DNA from 4 places in the Oerskovia sp. Root918 genome. Region 1 is predicted to be linked to each of the others. Evidence: riboswitches for the same ligand, from Rfam matches in the RefSeq annotation. Region 1 holds a riboswitch; each other region holds the start of a gene.
The links. Region 1 has a riboswitch for S-adenosylmethionine ahead of ASE27_RS15675 (aminotransferase class V-fold PLP-dependent enzyme). Riboswitches for the same ligand answer to the same signal wherever they lie in the genome.
Positions count from the first base shown of each region.

Region 1 (3,669 bases):
CGTCGGGGGCCGTGCGATGACCTCGCATGACGCCCTCCTCGTACGCGCCGAGGCGACGCATCGCGGCGAGCGAGCGCGCGTTGCGCGCGTCCACCCGGAAGCCCACGCGGTGCACGTCCCACGACTCGAACGCATGTCGGAGCAGCAACCATTTCGAGACCGGGTTCACGAGGCTCCCCCACGTGGAACGGGCGTAGAAGGTCCGCCCGATCTCCACGCGCCTGTCGTCGAGCGACAGGTCACGGAAAGCGGTGCTCCCCACCACGAGACCCGAGCCCGCGTCGACGACGGCGAAGGCCGTCAGCGCCCGGGTAGCCCGAGTGTCCTCGATGAAGTTCACCATCCCGACCTCCCCCGCAGGGAGGGTCGTACTCATACCCGCCCACATCGTCGGATCGACGATCTGAGCCAGCGCACCGGCGTGCGCGACAGCCAGGGGTTCGAGGCGGAACCCCTGGCCTTCCAGGACGACATCGTGCTGCACAGCGCATATCAGAACACACGCGGGCGTCGCCGCCAAGACCACGGAGCGGTCGTTCGTGGACGGCGAGGTGACGCACGGGTGAACGTTGTGTTCCGAGGAGCGTCTCCGCAGGTCAGAGGGCTCGTCAGGCCGGGGCCGGACCGCACCCCACGGCGGCCGTGATGTTGCCGACCGCGGCGGTCGCGAACAGCCCGGAGAGCCCTGCGACCTGGAGCAGCGGACGAGGGTCGTCGCTCACGACCCAGCAGCCGTCGACGACCTCGTACCGGGCCTTGGCCCCCTCGCCGACGTAGGCGCGCAGCGCCGCGATCAGGCGCTCGATCTCCTCGCCCGTGGTGCCCACGCCGATCGACGCCCGGATGGCACCGGCCGGGAAGCCCAGGCGGGCCAGGAGCGGGTGCGCGCAGAACCGGCCGTCACGCACGCCGATGCCGTGCTCGGCCGACAGGTAGGACGCGACGAGGCCCGCGTCGTGGCCGTCGACCGAGAAGGTCACGACGCCCACGGGGTCCACGGCGTCGGCCCAGGCGCGGACGACGCGCACGCCGTCGATCTGCTCGAGCCCGTCGACGAGACGGGCACGCAGCTCGGTCTCGTGCGCGACCAGCACGCCCGGCTCGAGCGCCGCGAGCGCGTCGCACGCCGAGGCGAGCGCGACCGCGCCGATCACGTTGGGCGACCCGGCCTCGTGCCGCGCCGGGGCGCTCTGCCACGTGGTGCCCTCGAGCGTCACGTTGCGCACCGCGCCGCCCCCGGCGAGGTAGGGCGTGCCGGCGTCGAGCCAGTCACGGCGCCCCACGAGCGCGCCCGCACCGAACGGCGCGTAGGTCTTGTGGCCCGAGAACGCGACGTAGTCCACGTCGCTCGCGGTGAGCGAGACGCCGCGGTGCGGGACGAGCTGGGCGCCGTCGAGCAGGACCCGCGCTCCGGCGTCGTGCGCCGCGGCGACGACCTCGGCGAGCGGCAGCGACTCGCCCGTGACGTTCGAGGCCCCCGTGATCGCGACGAGCGCGTACGGGAAGCGCGACAGCTCTGCGCGCAGCCCGGACAGGGTCTCGGCGACCGTCGCACCGCCGACCAGGACCGTGGCCCCGCCCGTGCGCTGCCACGGCAGGAGGTTCGCGTGGTGCTCGACGTCCAGCACGAGCACACGGCCCGGCGAACCGTCGGCCTGGGCCGGGACGCAGCCCGCGAGCAGGTTGAGCGAGTCCGTGGTGTTGCGCGTGACGATCGTGACGTCGTCCTCGCGGGCTCCGACGAACGCGCCGATCGTCTGGCGCGCGGCCTCGTAGAGCGCGGTCGACACCTGGGACAGGTAGCCCGCGCCGCGGTGCACGCTCGCGTAGAGCGGCAGGACCTCGTTGACGCGATCGGCCACGACCTGCAGCGCGGGGGCCGACGCCGCGACGTCGAGGTTGGCGTACGGGAGGCTGCGCCCGTCGACGAGGGGGACCAGGGTGTCGCTGCCCACGACGGGCAGCACGGCACACGAGGTAGGGGCTTCGATGACTGCGTGTGCGCTCATGGCACGTCCTCCGGTGGTCGTCGGAGTTCGCCCTGCGGCCCCTCCGCGCTTGCCCCCCTCCTTGTAGAGAGGGACCTGGTCGTCACCCGGGGCACCCCGCCGCGGAGGAGGGTTGCCGGCCAGCAAACCGGGGTTTTGCGCTGGCACTCATGACCTGGTGTCAAGGATGGGCGAGGCCCGCAGAGCGTGTCAACCGGTGGGCACGGCGTCTCGGATGGTGGGCAGAGGGGCCTGTCAGGCGGGCGCGCCCGCTCAGCGAGGCGACGCGTCCGCGAGCGCCTGAATGTGTCGCGCGTCGGCCCGGTACATGGCCGCGTGCTCCCGGAAGTCGTCCCGCCCGGTCGCTGACGCCCTCTCGTCGGTGAAGGCCGCGAGCTCGTCGAGCCGCGCGACCACGACGGTCAGGACCTCGCGACGCGAGTACCGCATCCCGTACGCGGCGACCAGGGCGTCGAGCCGCGCCAACGGGTCCAGCCGCCCGACGACGTCGGCTCCCTCCCCGTCCCCGGCGTCCGCCACGAGGGGCACGAGCCGGTAGCCGAGGTAAGCCAGGTCCCAGATCCGGGGGCCGGGGCTCGCGGTATCGAAGTCGATGAGCCCGACGACGACCCCGTCGCGAAAGACCAGGTTGTACGGGGCGAAGTCGTTGTGGCACACGACCTCGGCGGGCTCGTGTGGTGCGCTCTGCCAGATGGGTGGCGCGGGCGCGTCGCCCGCGGCGAGGAAACCGACGCTCGCGTCGTGCACGCGCCGCAGCAGCACGCCCGCGTCACGGAGCACTGACTCGTCCCAGACCCACAGGGGAAGGGGATAGTTCGCGACGTCGCCCGGGAGATAGGACAGGACCTCGCGCCCCTGCTCGTCGGTCCCCAGCGGCTCGGGCACCTCGGTGATGCCGTGCGCGCGCAAGTGGCGCAGGAGCGCGTGGACGGTCGGCGTCCAGGGCCCGGCGGTGCGTCGCACGGTGTCGCCGCGTCGCACGACGGCCGTCGAGTTGCCGCCGGCCAGGACCTCCTCGGGCGGGCTCTGCTCACGACTGCCTGCCGTGAGGTAGAGGGCTTGCGTCGAGGTAGAGGCCCCGAGCCCGCTGTCTCGACGGGAATCCTCTACCTCGTGGCGACGCGCGGGGTGCTCCATGCGCAGCAACCTATCCCCTGCCCACCCTGCGAGACACCCGTTTCACTCCGTGGGCACGGTGACGTACGATCCGACGCAACCATCCAGAGCGGCTGAGTGACTTGGCACGATGACGCCGCAGCAACCCCCCGGTGACGGGCGAGGGTGCTACCGCCACGACCGATGGAGGATCACCATGAGTGCCCCCGACCGCGCGACCGCTGCACCGGTCCCCGACGCCCGGCCCGCCGACGGCTACGCCGGCGACATCACGCCCCAGCAGGCATGGGACCTGCTCCAGAGCGCCCCGGGCGCCGTCCTCGTGGACGTCCGCACCGACGCCGAGTGGCGCTTCGTCGGCGTCCCCGACCTGTCCTCGACGGGCCGCGAGCCGGTCCTGACCCAGTGGGTCACGGTCGAGGGCCGGCCCAACCCGTCGTTCGTCACGGACCTCGCCGCGGCCGGCGTGACGCCCGAGACCCCCGTCGTGTTCCTGTGCCGCTCGGGAGCCCGTTCGATCGGCGCGGCCAAGGCCGCGACCGCC
Region 1 covers NZ_LMJG01000015.1:95,332-99,000, forward strand. Annotated here, with positions in the region: gene ASE27_RS15670 (GNAT family N-acetyltransferase) at 1-526, opposite strand, end outside; gene ASE27_RS15675 (aminotransferase class V-fold PLP-dependent enzyme) at 609-2,009, opposite strand; SAM riboswitch class IV at 2,050-2,164, opposite strand; gene ASE27_RS15680 (phosphotransferase enzyme family protein) at 2,262-2,972, opposite strand; SAM riboswitch class I at 3,223-3,315, shown strand; gene ASE27_RS15685 (rhodanese-like domain-containing protein) at 3,322-3,669, shown strand, end outside.

Region 2 (3,669 bases), 290 kb from region 1:
GAGGGGCGCGTGGAGCCGGTGGCCACAGCCGGCACGATCGGCGCGACGCCCGGTGATGACCTCCCCCGGAGCACCCTGCACACCGATGCCGAGGAGCCCGCACCCGTCCCCTAGGGTGACCGCGGAGACGCCGTCCGGCCGTCGCGGCTCGTCGTCGAGCCGCGACCCCGCGGCTGGCCGGGATCAGTGACGAGAGGGTGGCTCATGGCTGAGACAGGTTCGACGAGCGGCATCACGACGTGCTTCGTGGTGACGGAGGCGCAGTTCGAGGAGATGTTCCCGGACCGCAACCCGTTCTACACGTACGAGGGCCTGGTCGCGGCGACCGCGGCGTACCCGGAGTTCGCGACGTCGGGCGGGCCGGTGGTCGCGGCCCGCGAGGCTGCGGCGTTCCTCGCGAACGTGAGCCACGAGAGCACGGGGCTGCTGCACGTGAGCGAGCTCAACACGGCCGTGTACTCGCACTACTGCGACCCGTCGCAGCCGTACGGGTGCCCCGCGGGCCAGGACGCGTACTACGGCAAGGGGCCCATCCAGCTCTCGTGGAACTTCAACTACAAGGCCGCGGGTGACGCCCTGGGCATCGACCTGCTGAACGACCCGTACCTGGTCGAGACCGACGCGACCGTCGCCTGGAAGACCGCGCTCTGGTACTGGAACACGCAGCCGGGCGAGGGCACCATGACGTGCCACGAGGCGATCGTCGGGGACCACGGCTTCCGCGAGACGATCCGCGCGATCAACGGCCCGCTCGAGTGCGAGGGCGGCAACCCGCGCCAGGTCGCGAACCGGGTCGCGCTGTTCCGCCGCTACGCCGAGCTCCTGGGCACCACGACGGGCGAGAACCTGACCTGCTGAGGTCCGTTGCCCGACGGCGGAGCGCGACGCCCGCCGTCGGGCGCGGCTCTGCGCGGCACGGGCGGGTGCAGTGCGGCTCGGCGGGTGCAGTGCGGCTCGGCGGGTGCGGAGCGGGCCTGGGCGGGTGCACGGCGGGCCTGGGCGCGGGGACGCGGTTCGGCTCCGCCTGCCCGCCAGCAGTCAGTCGGGGAGGACGACGAGGGGCAGGTGCTCGTGCACGGGTGGCCCGAGCACCTGGTCGGCGTCGTGCGCCCACCGCTCGAGGGCCCCGGGGCGGTCGCGCTCGGCGTCGAGCCACGCGATCGTGCGGAGGTGGACGTCCACGTCGTTGCCGGTCCAGGATCCTGCGTCGCGGCGCAGCTGGTCGGTGAGCTCGTCGGCGATCCACGTCGGAAGGTCGTCGGGGACCACGACGAGGAGGTCCAGGTCGTCGGCCGCGGTGCCGTCGCCGCGAGCGGCCGAGCCGACGACAGCGACGCCGATCGACCGTCGACGGCCGTCGTCCCGCACGACCTGATGAAGCAGCTCGTCGATGCGTCGGCGCAGCTCGCACCAGGGGTGCAGCGCGTCGAAGAGCGCCTCGATCGCGGGCCAGCACAGGTGGTCGCGGTTGACCTGGAAGTAGTTCGTCGACCCGATGGTCCGCCGCTGGACGATCCCTTGCCGTTCAAGCCGCGCGAGGGCGCGACGAACCCCTTCCGACGATCCGGAGTGCGCGACGCGATGCACCTGCCCACCCGTGAGCTCGCCCTGACGGTTCCAGAGCGCACGCAGGACGGGCCCCTCGAGCCCGGGCACGACCGCCGAGACCGGGCTGCTCCAGTCCATCTGCTCCCCCTGAGTCCTGATCTCCTCCACGAGGCAGAGCGGCCGCAGCGTGGCGTCGCCGCTCACCACGAGGCCCCGGGGGGAGGGTGCGGTTTCTCTGTAGCCACCACAATTGTTGTGGCTACAGAGAAAACACACCCTCCCCTCCCCCGGTTCAACGTCGTCGCCCGACCGTCCGAACGCCTCACGGACAGGATGGCTGCTCCGGACGGCACGCGGAGCGAAGGCCAGGGATCTGTGGACAACACGCCCACCGCAGGCAGTCGGCGACCTGAGCCGACCGGGCGCAGCGGCGGCCTCAGGGCAAGGGTCGAGGCCACGATGAACGCGACCTCGACCTCGCACTTCCCGAAGGCCCGGATGCCGGGTCGGGCGGGTCTTCCTCAGAGGCACCGTGCGCGGGAACGCGGTTGCCGGACCGGCACGCGGAGGGCGTATCGCCGGTCACTCGTGACCGATGCCCACCCTGCCAGACGGGACACACAAGGACAAATCACCCCGGCGCGCCACGGCGCACCCCTGTGCCCGAGCGCCTCGGTGCCCGTCGCGCACGACCGCGACTGGCCGGGCGAGGCCGAACCTCCCTAGGCCGAGTCCCGCACCACGAGCGACGTCGGCAGCGTGATGGCCGCAGGCTCCTGGCCCTCCACGACCTCGAGCAGCAGCCGCACCATCTCGGCGCTGATGCGCTCGAAAGGCTGCCGCATGGTCGTCAGCGCCGGGTGGAGCGACGCCGCGACCCCCGAGTCGTCGAACCCGCCCACGGCCACGTCCCCGGGCACGCTCCGCCCCGTGGCCTGGAGCGCGACGAGCGCCCCCGCCGCCATGAGGTCCGACGCCACGAACACGGCGTCGAGGTCAGGGCGCCGCTCGAGCAGCTCGGCCATCGCGAGCCGGCCCCGCTCGCGCGAGTAGTCGCCGTGCGCGACGAGCGACTCGTCGAACCGGTCGCCCAGCGCGTCGCGGTACCCGTCGAGGCGCAGCGTCCCGCCCGGGGTGTCGAGCGGACCTGTGATCGTCGCGATGCGCGTGCGCCCCGAGTCGAGCAGGTGCTGCGTCATGGTGCGCGCCCCGGCCCGGTCGTCGGCCGCGACGTACCCGACGCGCCCCTCGTACCCGAGCGGGACACCGCAGGCGACCGTCGGGACCTTCTGCTTGAGCAGCTCGGCCAGCATCGGGTTGCCCTGGTGCGAGCTGATGAGCAGGACGCCGTCGACGTGCCCCGCCGCGACGTACCCACCGATGCGGCGACGCTCCTCGGGGGTCCCCGCGACCATGAGCAGCAGCGGCATCTCGCGCTTCGCGAGCTCCTCGGCCGCGCCCCGCAGCAGGATCGAGAAGTTGGGGTCCTCGAACAGCAGGTGCTGCGGCTCGGTCAGCAGGAACGCGATCGAGTTCGACCGCCCCGTCACGAGGCTGCGCGCGTGCTGGTTCGCGGCGTACCCCGTGGTCCGAATCGCCTCGTTGACCGCCGCGAGGGCATCGGGAGAGACCCAGTGGCCACCGTTGATCACGCGGGACACGGTCCCGCGCGAGACGCCCGCGACGTCCGCGACGTCGCGGATCGTGGGGCGACGCTTCGCCCCGTTGCCCGACGCCGCCGCCCGCCTCTCGCGCACGAGTCCGGCGCCCGCCCCCGCACCCGGGGAGGTGCCGCGCGCGGCTTCGCGACCGTCCTCGCGCACGGCGTCGACGGGCTGGGGTACGACGTCGTTCCCGGACTGCTCCACGACACGTGAGTCTAGGGACATCCTCAGGCCTTGACCGCGCCGGCGGCGAGGTCGACCTGCCAGTAGCGCTGCAGCAGGAGGAACAGGGCCACGAGCGGGACGATCGACAGCAGCGCGCCCGTGATCACGAGCGTGTACAGCGCGGGCTGCGACGCCCCCTGGTTCAGCAGACCCGACAGCCCGACCGTGAGCGGGAAGAGCTTGTCGTCGCCGAGCATGATGTACGGCAGCATGAAGTTGTTCCAGATCGCGA
Region 2 covers NZ_LMJG01000015.1:381,605-385,273, forward strand. Annotated here, with positions in the region: gene ASE27_RS16885 (hypothetical protein) at 1-114, shown strand, start outside; gene ASE27_RS16890 (chitinase) at 205-858, shown strand; gene ASE27_RS16895 (nucleotidyltransferase domain-containing protein) at 1,039-1,686, opposite strand; SAM riboswitch class IV at 2,023-2,142, opposite strand; gene ASE27_RS16900 (LacI family DNA-binding transcriptional regulator) at 2,271-3,305, opposite strand; gene ASE27_RS16905 (carbohydrate ABC transporter permease) at 3,440-3,669, opposite strand, start outside.
Region 2: another riboswitch for S-adenosylmethionine. It lies ahead of ASE27_RS16895 (nucleotidyltransferase domain-containing protein); the one in region 1 lies ahead of ASE27_RS15675 (aminotransferase class V-fold PLP-dependent enzyme).

Region 3 (3,669 bases), 380 kb from region 1:
CAGGTCTGGACCGTGCGGCACGCGCTCCAGGCCGCGGGGCTGGGGGACGTGCGCGTGGGAACGGTCGACAAGTTCCAGGGCAAGGAGGCGCCCGTCGCGATCGTCTCGATGACGGCCTCGGCACGTGAGGACGTGCCGCGCGGCATGGAGTTCCTGCTGTCGCGCAACCGCGTGAACGTCGCGGTCTCGCGGGGCCAGTGGTGCGCCGTCGTGGTCCGGTCGCGCCGGCTCACCGACTACCTGCCGCAGCACCCCGAGGAGCTCGCCGAGCTGGGCGCGTTCATCGGGCTGTGCCAGTCGGGGGCTTCTCGGTAGCGGCCGAGCTTCCGCTGAGTGCATGATGCGGCAGCGACACGCCGGTCGAGTCGCTGCCGAACCACGCACTCAGCGGCGGGTCAGGGCTCAGAAGTCCCCGAACCCTCCGAAGTCCCCACCACCGAAGTCGCCGAACCCACCGAAGTCACCGCCGAGGTCCCCTCCGGCCTCGGTGACCTCACCGCCCGTGTCGCCCGCTCCAGGGTCGGCCTCGGTCGTCCCGGGATCCCCCTCGCCTCCCGTCCCGCCGTCGCCCGCGAGGTTCGCGGTCGGGTCGCCGAACATCGGGCCGAACATCATGTTGGCGACCGCGGAGCCGATCACGACGCCCGCGATGGTGCCGAGCATGCTCGAGCCGATCATCGAGCCCATGCCGGGCCCGCCCGGGCCGCCGACCCCTTGCCGGCCGCCGAACGACCGCTCGAGCGTGCCGGGGTTGCGCATCTCGGCGCGGGTCGCCATGCGGGCGAGCGACTGCGGGTCGTCGGAGGTCGCGCGCTCGGCGGGCGGCAGGTTCTCGCCGAGGTCGGTGAGCACACGGCGCCGCTGCTCGGGCGTGAGCCGCTCGAACGCCTCGGTGTGCGCCTGCTCGACGGCCTCAGGGGGAGCCGTGCGCAGCAGGTAACGGTAGCGGTCGATCGCGACGTCGTCCTCGCTGCGCCCCGGACCCGTCGGAGCGGGGGGCGGGGTGCCGTACACGGGGGACTCGTGGCCGTCGTAGGTCGCGTGGCGGCGCGGCATCCCCTCGTCCTGCGGGGTGCGGCTGAGGAGGCGGTCGAGGAATCCCATGAGCGTGTCCTTCTGGTCGAACCGTCGAGGGCGGGTGCCCTCACCGGTTCAACGCGGTTCGCCGCCCCTCCGTTCCGTCGAGTGCGTGGTTCGGCAGCGACACGCCCGGCGAGTCCCTGCCGAACCATGCACTCAGCGGGGAGCGGGCTCCGGTACGCAGCCCACCCCCCCTGCCGAACCATGCACTCAGCGGGGAGCGGGCTCCGGCACGCAGCCCACCCCACCCAGGAGCCGGACGTTGAGCGGCTGTCCCGCGAGCTCGAGCGCGTGGTACTGCTCGTGCACGCGCACGGTCAGCCCGCCGGGCAGGTCGAGCCCCGTGTGGTGCCACACGCGGCACGCTCCCTCACCCGTCGTGTACTCGACGACGACCTCGACGCCTCCGTCGACCGGTCGCACCGCGCGGACCGTGCCGTCGCGCCAGCCCCAGGGCCGGTTGCCCAGCATGCGTGCGTGGACGGGGTGCAGGAGGTGCCCGGTGTCGTACCGGTCGCACACGGTCGGTACGGGACAGGGGGCGGTGCTCGCCCGGCGTTCCATGACGTGCTGGGCCATGGTGCTCCTTCTCTCCGTGCCCGACGGCGGAGCTCACCCGCGTGCGGGCACCCACCCGAGCGAGGCCCAGGGCGAGGGGCACGAGGACGAGCGCTGCGGCGTGGGGCTGCTCGCTCTTCCCCCACGGGTGTGGGGGCGGGTCTTCCTCCGGGAGCACCGTGCGCGTCGCGCGGTTGCCGGACCAGCACGCCGGAGGGCGGTTCGCTGGTCCTCTGGACCGTTCTCAGTTCTACCACGGCGTCCAGGACCAGGCACAGGGGTACCTGGTCCTGGACGCACGAGTGCCCCCGACCGGCGAACCGGTCGGGGGCACTCGTTCAATGATCAGCTACGCCCGGAGGCGAGTGAGATCAGAGCGGGCGGATGTTCTCCGCCTGCGGGCCCTTGGGGCCCTGCGTCACGTCGAACTCGACGCGCTGGTTCTCCTCGAGCGAGCGGAAGCCCTGCGTCTGGATGGCGGAGTAGTGCGCGAACACGTCGGCGCTGCCGTCCTCAGGTGCGATGAAGCCGTAGCCCTTCTCGCCGTTGAACCACTTCACGGTTCCCAATGCCATGGGGATCTCCTTCTAGAGTTTCAAACAGCTCCATGATCTGGAGCCGAACATCACGGTGTTCGTCGTCAACTCTTGGGTAACAAGGTTCGCGGTGGCATGGGGCCGTTGCGCAAGGACAAGCGAGGCACTGCAATCTCACCGGTAACGGTACAGGGGTTACTCCGACTGTGCTACCCCTGTTGCTAACGATTGAAGTACTTGTGTCCCCCAACCAGGTCATGACCGAGCAAATCGGGCACGGTCACGAGCGTGTAACCAGCAGCCCGCAGGCTGTCCACGATGCCGGGCACGGCCGACACGGTCGAGGCGTGGATGTCGTGCATCAGCAGGATCGCCCCAGGTCGGGCACCTGCGAGGGCCCGCTCCGAGGTCATGGCCGAGTCCTTGTTCTTCCAGTCCTCGGTGTCGACGTTCCACAGGATCGCCGGCTCGTTGCGCTGGGAGAGGACACTCGTCACAGTATCGCTCGTCGCGCCGTACGGAGGCCGTACGAGCGTCGGTCGGACGCCCGACGCGGCCTCGACCGCGTCCGCGGTCGACTGCAGCTCCTGCGAGATCTGGTCGGTGCCGAGCTTCGACAGGTCGGGGTGGGACCACGTGTGGTTCCCGACGGCGTGCCCCTCCGCGACCTCGCGACGCACCAGGTCGGGGTTCGCCTGGACGGACCGCCCGACGAGGAAGAACGTGGCCCTGGCCTGCTTCTCGGCGAGGGTGTCGAGGAGCTGGGACGTGTACTTGCCGGGGCCGTCGTCGAAGGTCAGGGCGATGCACTTGAGCACCGAGCAGTCCGGCGCGTCGGGCGAGGCGGGGGGCGGTGCGGCCACGGGCGGCTCCTCGACAGGGGGCGGGGCGATCCCCATGAAGGGTGCACCGCTCGCCGCGACCTCGGCGAGCTGCTTGCCGACGGCCGACAGGACGGACCGGGTCGCGTCCGGCTCGAGCCGCACGGCGAGCTCCCCGTCGGCCCGTGCCGAGACCAGACCGGGCGAGAAGACCAGGGTCGCGGCGCCGTCGGGCCCGAGACGGACGTCCCGGAACGTGTCCTCCGACGACGGCACAGGCTCGCCGAACCCCAGCCCCGCTGCCGCGAGCGCCGCTCCCGCCCACTCCGCGGCCTGCTTGCGGCCGTCCGCGGTGAGCAGGTCGGCCGACCACGTCGTGGTCGCGCGCGGGAGGTCGGTGTAGAAGGTCTGGCTGCCGAGCTCACCGTTCGCCCCGCCCGTGAAGGCGTAGGTCGAGGCGTGCACGCCCAGCACGTCGCCCTGCGCGAGCACCAGGTCCCAGCCGACGTTGAGCTCGTTGCCCGTCGCGGTGGGGTCGACCGCAGCCTCGTAGGCCTGCGTCGTCGCGTCGACGAAGCGACCGAACGCCCGTCCCAGCGAGTGCTCGCCGGGGATCGCGACGGTCGAGATCGAGCGGGCGTCGCCCGTGTCCGCGGTCGACTCCTGGTGGATCT
Region 3 covers NZ_LMJG01000015.1:471,650-475,318, reverse strand. Annotated here, with positions in the region: gene ASE27_RS17270 (bifunctional RecB family nuclease/DEAD/DEAH box helicase) at 1-315, shown strand, start outside; gene ASE27_RS17265 (hypothetical protein) at 403-1,104, opposite strand; gene ASE27_RS17260 (hypothetical protein) at 1,291-1,659, opposite strand; SAM riboswitch class IV at 1,767-1,878, opposite strand; gene ASE27_RS17255 (cold-shock protein) at 2,010-2,213, opposite strand; gene ASE27_RS17250 (polysaccharide deacetylase family protein) at 2,396-3,669, opposite strand, start outside.
Region 3: another riboswitch for S-adenosylmethionine. It lies ahead of ASE27_RS17260 (hypothetical protein); the one in region 1 lies ahead of ASE27_RS15675 (aminotransferase class V-fold PLP-dependent enzyme).

Region 4 (3,669 bases), on a different contig from region 1:
AGCACCACCGCGAGCAGCAGACCGGCCGCGGCGATCTGCACGGTCGGTGGGATCGCCTCGACGATGAGGTCCGCAGCGGGGCGCCCCGTGCTGATCGACTGACCGAGGTCCCCGCGGAACAGCCCGGCGAGCTGGGAGAAGTACTGGACCACGAGCGGGCGGTCCAGACCGTGCTCGGCACGGAGCGCGTCGAGCTGCTCGGGGGTGATGTCGTTGGCGTCGGCCCCGGCCATGAGCTGGGCCGGGTCGCCGGGCAGGGCGTAGAGCACGATGAAGGACACCGTGTAGGCGGCCCAGAGCACGCCGACCGCCTGGGCCAGTCGCGTCGCGAGATAGCGTCCCATGGTGGTTCTCCCCCTCCGTCAGGCGCCGACGGCGACGGCGGCGGCGGTCCGCTCGACGGGCGGCGATCCCGGCACCGTCGAGCCGGCCGTTCCCGCACGGTCCGTGGCCGGCGTCCAGCCGAGGGCCGGGGCGACGAGAGTCGCGACGTCGTGCAGGATCTGCTCGTACTCCTCGTCGCTGAGCTCGTAGGGCAGCTCGAGGCGCAGCTCGCTGACCTCGCCCACGACGGCGTCCGCCACGAGCCGCTCGAGGATCTCCTCGCTGGGCCCCACGAGATCGGGCGCGAAGAGCGTCCGGCGCTCGCCCTGCGGGGCGAGGGTCCGGGCTCGGCGCGACTCCTCGAAGGCTCGGTAGCGTCGGCGCGACGAGGCGTCGGCGCAGTCGGTCGGCACGATGACCCGCCCGAGCGCGACCCGCGTGGTCCGCGCGTCGCCGCGCCCCGCGCGGTAGGCGGCGAGGTTCGCGAGCTGGGCGGTGACGAAGTCGTCCGACTCCTCGCCTGCCACGATGTTGCCGGTCAGGAGGTTGAGCCCGTTGCGCGCGGCCCACTCGGTCGAGCGGCGCGAGCCGGCGCCGTACCAGAGGCGGTCGACGAGCCCCGGGCTGTGCGGCTGCAGCCGGGGCCGCTGGACGTTCCCGGGCGAGTGCACCACGGTGTCCTCGTCGCCGATGAAACCGCCCGACAGGTTGGCCGCGAGCCGCTCGATGCGTGCGTGCGAGAAGTCGTGGGACTCCCAGTCCCCGTCGAAGACCAGGTCACCGATCAGGTCGGCGTGCGGCGGACGGCCCGCGCTCAGGCCCACCTGGAGGCGCCCCTGCGCGAGGACGTCGGCGGTCGAGAGGTCCTCCCCGAGGCGGAACGGGCTCTCGTACCCGATCGGGATGACGCCTGTCCCCAGCTCGATCGTGCTCGTGCGTTGGGACGCCGCAGCGAGGAAGACGGTCGCCGACGAGATCCCGTGCTCGAGGTGCCGCTGGCGGACCCACGCTCCGTCGAACCCCCAGGCCTCGGCGCGCTCGAACAGCCGCAGCGTCGCCTCGAGACCGCTGGCGGGGTCGTCGTCCGGGAAGTTCCCGGGGGTGAGGAAGGCCAGCGAGGAGATCGCCGGGGTGCTCTGGCTCACGATGGTGCGTCCTTCGGTCGGACGACGTGCGGGTCCCGCCCGTCCCCGGGCACGCCACAGGAACCCGTGGACGGGGGTCGTTCGTCACGTCGTGTGCTTACCGCGACCTGTCGGCGCGGTCAGGTCCTGCCCGGAGCACCCCGTCACATCGAAGGGTTGCTGGCCAGCGAGCCGGGTCTTGGCGCTGGCGCTCTTCACCTGCCGCACAGGAAAGCCTCCCGGCGCCGTGCAGTCAAGGAGTGAGAGCGGCGTCCCACTCCATGAGACAACGCAAACGAGAGACGGGGCCCGGAGACCGTTCCAGGTCTCCGGGCCCCGTCGTGGGACCGAGCGCCGCCTCCGCGCTGCAGCCGCGAGCCGCCCTCAGGACGCCTTGCGCCTGCGCCCCACGAGCACCAGGTCGTCGCGGTGCACGACCTCGCGGTCGTAGCCCTCGCCGAGCTTGTCGCGCAGCTCGTGCGTCGAGCGGCCGAGGAGGTCGGGGATGTCGGTCGAGTCGAAGGCCACGAGGCCGCGCGCGATCACGCGCCCGTCGGGCGCGACGAGCTCGACGGGGTCGCCCGCGTCGAAGTCGCCCGTGACCCCGACCACGCCCGCGGGCAGCAGCGAGGCCCGCCCGCCCAGGACCGCGGTCACGGCCCCCTCGTCGAGCTCGAGGCGCCCCCGCGTGCGCGCGGCGTGCGCGAGCCACAGGCGTCGGCGCGTGGTGCGCTTGCCCGTCACGGCGAACCAGGTCCCGACCTCGCGCCCGGCGAGCGCGCCCTCGGCGTTCGCGGCCTTGGTCAGCACGACCGGGATGCCCGAGCCGGTCGCGATGCGCACGGACTCGAGCTTGGTGAGCATGCCGCCCGTCCCGACCGAGCTGCCGCGCCCCGTGACCTCGATGCCCTCGAGGTCGAGCGGCGAGCGGACCTCGCGGATGCGTTGGGTGCCGGGGCGCGAGGGCGGGCCGTCGTAGAGCCCGTCGACGTCGGTCAGCAGCACCATGACGTCGGCGCGGACCAGGTGCGAGACGAGCGCCGCGAGGCGGTCGTTGTCGCCGAAGCGGATCTCGTCGGTCGCGACCGCGTCGTTCTCGTTGACGACGGGCACGACGCCCAGGTCGAGGAGCCGCTCGAGCGAGCGCTGCGCGTTGCGGTAGTGCCCGCGGCGGATGGTGTCCTCGGCCGTGAGGAGGACCTGCCCCACGCGGATGCCGTACTCGGCGAACGCCTGGGCGTACCGGGCGACCAGGAGGCCCTGGCCCACCGAGGCCGCGGCCTGGGCCGTGGCGAGGTCGCGTGGTCGGGCGCTGAGGCCGAGCGGACCGATCCCCGCCGCGATCGCCCCCGAGGTCACGAGCACGACCTGCCCGCCCGCGGCGTGCCGCGCGGCGATGACGTCGACGAGCGCGTGCAGGGCCGGGACGCTGAGGTGCCCGTCCGGTCCGGTGAGCGAGGAGGAGCCGATCTTGACGACGACCCGGTGGGCCGTGGCGACCTGGGAGCGTGCGGAGAGCGCATTCACCGGGACATCATCGCGCGCCAGGCGCCCGGGCGCGGAGTCATGTCACCGTGTGACACCCCGGGGTGAGACGACATGGACCCTGCCGCGCCGTGGTGTCAGAACTGCACCGGCGCATGGCCCGGTGCATTTCTGACAGCTTCTCCGGCGTGAGCCCGCCCGACGACGTCGCCCACCTCCCGCTCCCGTCCCACCCGGGCGGTGGTCGTCGCTCGACCGGTACGCCACAGGGCGGGCACGACCCGAGGGGCCGTACCCGCCCTGCGGGCGGACGTCGTGGGCGACAGCATCGGCGCGGGAGTCGGGCGTCGGGGCACCCGACCGCTCGGCCCGTCGCTGCCCTGCGGCACCGTGTCCGGAGGTCAGTCCTTCTCGGGGTCCGTCCAGTGACCGGACTCGCGCTCGGTCCAGAGCTCTGCGCGGGCCTCGGCCTTGGCGTCCATGCGCTCGTTGTACTCGCGACGCTTGTCGTTGCGCGTGGGGCGCGAGTGGTCGTCGAAGCGCAGGTCGGTGCCACGGGGTCCGCCGAGGTGCTCGGAGCCCGTGATGAGCGTGGGCTCCCAGTCGAAGACCACGGCGTTCTTCTCGGACCCGATCCGCACCTCGTCGCCGGCGACCGCCCCGGCCTTGAAGAGCTTCTCCTCGACACCCAGGCGGGCGAGACGGTCCGCGAGGTAGCCGACGGCCTCCTCGTTCG
Region 4 covers NZ_LMJG01000013.1:234,144-237,812, reverse strand. Annotated here, with positions in the region: gene ASE27_RS12245 (ABC transporter permease) at 1-344, opposite strand, end outside; gene ASE27_RS12240 (LLM class flavin-dependent oxidoreductase) at 363-1,469, opposite strand; SAM riboswitch class IV at 1,558-1,668, opposite strand; gene proB (glutamate 5-kinase) at 1,833-2,975, opposite strand; gene obgE (GTPase ObgE) at 3,335-3,669, opposite strand, start outside.
Region 4: another riboswitch for S-adenosylmethionine. It lies ahead of ASE27_RS12240 (LLM class flavin-dependent oxidoreductase); the one in region 1 lies ahead of ASE27_RS15675 (aminotransferase class V-fold PLP-dependent enzyme).